DNA from 2 places in the Mesorhizobium sp. 2RAF45 genome. Region 2 is predicted to be linked to the other one. Evidence: predicted binding sites of a transcription regulator. Region 2 holds the regulator's gene; the other holds the start of a gene.
The links. The regulator HrcA, encoded in region 2, represses chaperone genes, less so after heat shock. The targets are predictions, from matches to a motif close to GTTAGCACTCNCNNNNNGNGAGTGCTAAC.

Region 1 (3,660 bases), on a different contig from region 2:
GTCGCTGCGGCTGGGCGCCTCGGTCGGCATTGCATTTGCCGGGCAAGGCGCGCCTTGCGACCTGTTCGCGCAGGCCGACACCGCGCTCTACGCCGCAAAGGCGGCAGGGCGCAACACGTTCCGCATCTTCAAGACCGAGGCCGGCGGGAAAGGCCGCAGCGCTGCGGCGTAAAGGCCTGAGTTTTTCAGGGAAGGCCTGGATGGCTTCCCCTTGGAATTGTTTGCGAACAAAGAGATAGGGCTGTGATTTGAAGCTCTGAATCGCCTGACGGCACACTGCGTGTCGGTCATTTATTGTCCGCGCAACCTGGATACTCACCTCCCAGTGGCACCGCTCGCACCTTCGGGATTTCGGGCCACAGAGTCTGCCGAAGAGCGACGCCAGGCGACATTTTGCAAAGTGCCGACAGAACAGCCGTGGGACTTAACGTTTCCGCAAGCATTTCCCCGTTAGGTCGGTTGCAATGGCCTCGTGGCGGAGCGGCTACGCTGGAGACGGCAAATCTCTGAAGCCTCGGTTCGATCCCGAGGCGAGGCCTCCAAAAATCTTATCGCCGAGACCCTGGTGCCCGACCTCTTGTCGCGGCCGATTTGCGCGGTTGCGGCCATTGTCGCATCCGACGATCATGGCCACGAAGATGTAGGGCCGACGTTAAAACCACCCATCTGCATTTGGCATGCAGGTCGCTCACGAAAAGAGTGCTATGGCAGGAGCGCGAGCCTGCTCGCTCCGATCTTCCCCGACATTCGAGGTCATTTTCGTGCGTGAACCGCCATCGCTGCCGGTCTTTGGAAAACTCGGCGTCAAGCCATCCGTCGCCGTCGTGGCGGCGCCAGCCGCCTCGGTAGGCATCGTGCCGCGCTTGCGGGAGGTTGTGGCCGCGCATGGCGGCATGGCGCTGAAGCTGTCGGTGATCGCGTGGACGATTCTGGTCCTGGGTACGGTGTTTTTCATGTTGCAGGGCTGAGGATCATGGCAAACCGCTACGCGCTGCGCATGGATCTGCCCCAGAGCTGGGCCATCGTCGATGTGTTCACCGGCCAGCCAGCCGTGATCAGGCAAAAGGTGATGGTTGGCATGAGCCCGCGCGAGGCCGAGGACATGGTCGTGCAGATGAATGTCGGCGACATCAGGCGTCGGGAGAGGGCGGAGCGCAAGGGTTGAACGTTCCGGCCGCCGGCCCACAGGACCAAGGCCCGCAACACCAAAACCAAGAGGATTCCCGTGAGAGCGAGCCTGAGGCAAAAGATACTGGAGGTCTGCGACCGCAAGATTTCCGAGAAAGGGCCTGCCGTGGGCGTGTCGTTCTACGCGTTTTTCGCCAACAGGAATGACGATCCCGAGCTGCTGATGGAAGCAGCGGAATGGTGGATCAGGACCCCACCGCCTCGACCATTTCGAAAAAGCCGCGAAGATACGGACGATGATCGAGGACATGGACCTCGGCTGATCAGCCGAAGTCGTCTGATGTCAGCACATACATGCTCTTGCGCGTGCGGCCGTAGGCCTTCGACGCAACATCGCGAATGACGCTGCTCTCGGTGTCGAACGTTGCGAGGTAGCCCGCTTCATCGGCGCTGGTTCGCGGCTGGATCTTGGTCATCGCATCGGCGGCGACCGAGAAGGAAATCTGGAACATCCCGTCATGGCCGACGAAGCGGATGCGCTTGCCGGCTTCGTCATAGCTTCGGCTGCGGTTGGGGAAGGTCAGGCTCATGTTTTTGCCTCCGTTGCGGCGGCCTTCTTGGTCGCCCGCTTCTTCTTCGGCGTCGGGTTCAGGGCTTCGGCGACGCGGTCTGCCTCTTCCTTGGCCAGGCGCAATGTCCTGAGCTTTGCGGTCTTGATCTCCCTGGCCTTCGCCTCGGACATGTACTCGGCGGTTGCCTTGTTGCGCTCCGCCGTCTTCTTCTGCTTGTCGACGAAGCGGGCTTCAGCTTTTTCCATGATCGTCTGGTTGCCGTCGGCCATCGCATAAATCTCCTTGGTGCTGGAATCGTGAAAATGAACTTGTCCGATAAATAGGCACTCGACCGGCAAAATTCAATTTTTTGAATTATTTGACAGCCTTCGGATATCACGAAACGGCAAGGCGAAATAATACTTTTCAATATTTATCGGGTCCGCGAATAATTTTTGGCACTCCTATCTATCGAGTGCCAAAGCGCCTATATGGGGGAAGCGGCCGCCTAAGCCGGCCCCAGAAAGAAGATTTCATGAAGTTTCGGCCACTCCACGACCGCGTCGTCATCCGGCGCGCCGAAGGCGATACCAAATCCAAGGGCGGCATCATCATTCCCGACAATGCCAAGGAAAAGCCGCAGGAAGGCGAAGTCATCGCCGTCGGACCCGGTGCACGCGACGAAAACGGCGCGCTTGTGCCGCTCGACGTCAAGGCCGGCGACCTGATCCTGTTCGGCAAATGGTCGGGCACCGAGGTCAAGATCGATGGCGAGGACCTTCTGATCATGAAGGAAGCCGACATTATGGGCGTCATCGAGAAGAGCGTCGAAGCCAAGAAGGCCGCCTGACTGGTGCGCCGCGCCTTCCGCGCGGGGTTCGTCCACTCCAAATTCGAACGGGATTGAAAAAATGTCTGCCAAGGAAATCAAATTCGCCACCGACGCGCGTGACCGCATGCTGCGCGGCGTCGAGATCCTCACCAATGCGGTGAAGGTCACGCTCGGCCCCAAGGGCCGCAACGTCATCATCGACAAGGCCTATGGCGCGCCACGCATCACCAAGGACGGCGTCACTGTCGCCAAGGAAATCGAGCTTGCCGACAAGTTCGAGAACATGGGCGCGCAGATGGTGCGCGAGGTGGCCTCGAAGACCAACGACCTCGCCGGTGACGGCACCACCACCGCGACCGTGCTGGCCGCCTCGATCCTGCGCGAAGGCGCCAAGCTGGTTGCCGCCGGCATGAACCCGATGGACTTGAAGCGCGGCATCGACCAGGCGGTCGCCGCAGTTGTCGTCGAGATCAAGGCGAAAGCCAAGAAGGTCAAGTCGTCGGCCGAGATCGCGCAGGTCGGCACCATCGCCGCCAATGGCGACGCAACCGTCGGCGAGATGATCGCCAAGGCGATGGACAAGGTCGGCAATGACGGCGTCATCACCGTCGAGGAAGCCAAGACCGCCGAAACCGAGCTCGACGTCGTCGAGGGCATGCAGTTCGACCGTGGCTATCTCAGCCCGTATTTCGTCACCAATGCCGACAAGATGCGTGTCGAGCTGGAAGAGCCTTATGTGCTCCTTCACGAGAAGAAGCTCGGCAATCTGCAGGCGATGCTGCCGATCCTCGAAGCGGTGGTGCAGAGCGGCAGGCCGCTGCTGATCATCTCCGAGGACGTCGAGGGCGAGGCGCTTGCCACGCTGGTCGTCAACAAACTGCGCGGCGGCCTCAAGGTCGCGGCCGTCAAGGCGCCGGGCTTTGGCGATCGCCGCAAGGCGATGCTGGAAGACATTGCGGTGCTGACTTCAGGCCAGATGATCTCCGAGGATCTCGGCATCAAACTCGAAAACGTCACCATCGAGATGCTCGGCCGCGCCAAGCGCGTGCTGATCGAGAAGGATACCACCACGATCATCGACGGCGCCGGCACCAAGGCGACCATCCAGGCGCGCGTCGCCCAGATCAAGGGCCAGATCGAGGAGACGAC
Region 2 (3,660 bases):
AGGCCGGTGGCGACGATGCGGCCGTTCTTGCCGTCCGGATCGAAGGCCTGCACGTCGGCGCGCCCCGCTTCGGAGCCCCAGGTCGCGCCCAGCGGCTGCGATTTCCCCCATGCTTCAAGGCCGCCATCGGGCTCCTCGCCCATGTCCTCGGCGACGTTCGAGCCGGAGCCGACCGACAGATAGAGCGTCTTGCCGTCAGGCGAAAAGACGATGTCGCGGGTCCAGTGATGGTTCGCGGGAATGTTGGCGACGATGATTTCGGGTTCGCCGGATGCCTTCAGGTCGCCACCGCGGTAGGCGAAGCGCACGATGCTGTCGCTGTTGGCGACATAGACCCATTGCGGGTCGTCCCCCGGCGGATAGAAGGCAATGCCATAGGGCTGGTTGAGATTGCCGGCGAAAATGCCGTCCTCGGCGGGCTTGGCGCTGTCCTTGGCCAGGCGATAGACGCGGACCTGGTTGGCTTCGCTGTCGGCGACGAACAGGTCGCCATTGGGTGCGACGCGCACGGCGCGCGGATTGTCGATGCCGGATGCGATCAGCTCGGCCGAAAAACCCGGCGGCAATTGCGGCTTCGCGCCCGCCGGCATGTCGGCAAGCCCGGCGCTGTTCGATACCGACTTGGTGACATAGGGCTTCGGCAGGTCTTCCGGCGTGATCAGTCGGCGCACGCCCGGTTTGTCGGCACGCCAGTCGCCGAAGGCCGCCGCGCCCTTCAGCACCGGCTGGTCCGCCTGCTGTGCGAACGCCGCGCTTGTGAGGAACAGGGCGGGGATCACCAGTCCGGCCAATCGGATCATCTTGTCCTCCATCTGGTCGCGAAGGAAACCAACGGCCGGCGTGTCTCCGGGTTCCGCTCGCTCGACCTGACGAGGAAGCGAAAATCCGGTCTTATGTGCCGGCAGCGTAAAAATCGTCGTCGAGGCGTTTTTCCAGCGCGACCAGATCGGCCGGCAGCGGCAGGCCCATGGCGCGCATTTCCCGCAATTTCTCGCGCAATTGTTCCTGGATTTCGTGCTGGTCTTCCGGCTGGTTGACCATCTCCTCGAGCAGCAGGCTGATCCGGGCCTTGAGTTCTTCGAGCGCCATTCTTTTCTCCTTGCTGCCCGTCTCTTACCGTCCAGGGCCCTACCTTAGCATGCGTGAAATCAGCTGCGCCGTATAATCGACCATCGGCACGATGCGGGCGTAGTTCAACCGGGTCGGCCCGATGACGCCGAGCGCGCCGACGACGCGGGCATCCTTGTCGCGATAGGGCGCGACCACCAGCGACGAGCCCGACAGCGAAAACAACTTGTTTTCCGAACCGATGAAGATGCGCACGCCCGATCCCTGCTCGGCGAGGTCAAGCAGCTGGATCAGCCCGTCCTGCGTCTCCATGTCCTCGAACAGATGCCGCAGCAATTCGATGTCGGCCTGGGCGGTGACGTTTTCGAGCAGGTTGGCGCGGCCGCGCACGATGAGCCGTGCCGGCAGGCCGCTTTCCGCACCCGCCCACACCGCCAGCCCCTTCTCGACGAGGTCCTGCGACAGCGTGTCGAGGGCGGCTCTCGTCTCTTCCTTGATGCGGGCGATCTCGGTGCGCGCCTCGGCCAGCGTGCGGCCGCGAATATGGGCGTTGAGGAAATTCGAGGCTTCGTGCAGCTGCGAGACGGTGATGCCCGCCGGCAGCTCGACGACACGGTTCTCGACGTCGCCATTTTGCGACACCAGCACGGCGAGCGCCTTGGTCGGCTCCAGCTGGATGAATTCGATATGCTTCAGCGCCACCTCGTTCTTGGCGGCCAGCACCAGGCCGGCGCCGCGCGACATGCCCGACAGCATCTGGCTGGCCTCGGTCAGCATGTGCTCCAGCGTCGCGCCCGAGCCGGAGGCCCGCACCTGCGCCTCGATGGTGCGGCGCTCCTCGTCGGAGAGGTCGCCAAGTTCCATGAAGGCATCGACGAAGAAGCGCAGGCCCGCCTGCGTCGGCAGCCGGCCGGCCGAGATATGCGGCGCGTAGATCAGCCCGAGATGCTCGAGGTCGCTCATCACATTGCGAATGGTGGCCGGCGACAGCGAGGAGGGCAGGATGCGCGACAGGCTGCGCGAACCCACGGGCTCGCCGTCCCTGAGATAGGAATCGACGATGCGCCGGAAGATGTCGCGAGAGCGCATGTCGAGTGATTGAAGTGCAAGCGGCTGCGAACCCGGATCGATTGCCTTGGTCATTCGGCCAAAAACCTCCTTGTTCAGGATATAGACTTCGGCACGGTGGGCGCAACCCGGTCTCTGTATCGGGTCGCCCGGTCCGTTTTCCTTTGCGCGCTGCCCCCCATCCGTCTAAAAGCCGGCCACGATTCCGAAAAATGACTGGGAAAGAAGCCTGAATGCGCCCCTCCAAACGCCAATTCGACGAAATGCGCGCCATCTCCTTCGAGCGTGGCGTCTCCAAGCACGCCGAAGGCTCGTGCCTGGTGAAGTTCGGCGACACCCATGTCCTGTGCACGGCGAGCCTCGAGGAGAAGGTGCCGGGCTGGATGCGCAATTCCGGCAAGGGTTGGGTGACGGCCGAATATGGCATGCTGCCGCGCTCGACCGGCGAGCGCATGCGCCGCGAGGCCTCGGCCGGCAAGCAGGGCGGCCGCACGCTGGAAATCCAGCGCCTGATCGGCCGGTCCTTGCGCGCCGTCGTCGATCTGCAGGCGCTGGGCGAACAGCAGATCACCGTCGATTGCGACGTCATCCAGGCCGATGGCGGCACCCGCACCGCCTCGATCACCGGCGGTTGGGTGGCGCTGTATGACTGCCTGCGCTGGATGGAAGCCCGGCAGATGGCGAGCGTCGCCAAGGTGCTGAAGGACCATGTCGCGGCGATTTCCTGCGGCATCCATGACGGCCAGCCGGTCATCGACCTCGATTATCTCGAGGATTCCGCGGCCGGCACCGACGCCAATTTCGTCATGACCGGCAAGGGCGGCATCGTCGAGATCCAGGGCACAGCCGAGGGCGAGCCCTTCTCGGAGGACCAGTTCGGCGAGTTGATGGGCCTGGCCAAGAAAGGCATCCAGCGCCTGGTCAGCCTGCAGCAGATGGCGGTGGCATAAGCCATCGATTTTCTGGTGACCCCCTCCGCCATCCTTGAATCAGCCCTCTACGTCACCGATCTGGCGGCGGCGGAAGAATTCTATGTCGGCGTGCTCGGCCTTGATCTGCTCGGCAAGGTCGACGGCCGCCACCTCTTCTTTCGTTGCGGGCCGGGCGTGCTGCTCATCTTCAACGCCGAGGCGACCAAAATACCGCCGGCGCCGGATGCCCGGCTGCCCGTGCCGCCGCACGGCGCGGTCGGCGAAGGTCATCTCTGCTTTGCGGCCAGCGCGGATGAAATCGTGGCTTGGAAAGCGCATTTAGGGGCAAAAAGAATCGCCATCGAAAGCGAATTCGAATGGCCGCAAGGCGGCCGTTCGCTCTATATACGCGACCCCTCGGGCAATTCGATCGAGTTTGCCGAGCCGAGAATCTGGGGCCTTTGATGCATACACTTGATGGCAAGAAGATCGTCGTCGCCAGCCACAATGCCGGCAAGCTGCGCGAATTCGCCGATTTGATGGGGCCGTTCGGCTTCGAGGCGAAGTCGGCCAAGGACTACGGCCTGCCTGAGCCAGACGAGACCGGCACCAC

Region 1: a site for HrcA is predicted at 2,134-2,162, ahead of AB4Z43_RS16775 (co-chaperone GroES). Genes of this name have one in related genera too.

Annotation. Positions count from the first base shown of each region.
Region 1 is NZ_JBFRGG010000005.1:220,557-224,216, reverse strand. Features, by position in the region: gene AB4Z43_RS16805 (diguanylate cyclase domain-containing protein) at 1-172, shown strand, start outside; gene AB4Z43_RS16800 (hypothetical protein) at 762-968, shown strand; gene AB4Z43_RS16795 (hypothetical protein) at 974-1,165, shown strand; partial or broken gene AB4Z43_RS16790 (DUF6500 family protein) at 1,226-1,451, shown strand; gene AB4Z43_RS16785 (DUF1488 domain-containing protein) at 1,452-1,718, opposite strand; gene AB4Z43_RS16780 (hypothetical protein) at 1,715-1,969, opposite strand; gene AB4Z43_RS16775 (co-chaperone GroES) at 2,215-2,529, shown strand; gene groL (chaperonin GroEL) at 2,591-3,660, shown strand, end outside.
Region 2 is NZ_JBFRGG010000003.1:90,247-93,906, forward strand. Features, by position in the region: gene AB4Z43_RS09865 (PQQ-dependent sugar dehydrogenase) at 1-800, opposite strand, end outside; gene AB4Z43_RS09870 (hypothetical protein) at 892-1,089, opposite strand; gene hrcA (heat-inducible transcriptional repressor HrcA) at 1,129-2,211, opposite strand; gene rph (ribonuclease PH) at 2,370-3,086, shown strand; gene AB4Z43_RS09885 (VOC family protein) at 3,102-3,512, shown strand; gene rdgB (RdgB/HAM1 family non-canonical purine NTP pyrophosphatase) at 3,512-3,660, shown strand, end outside.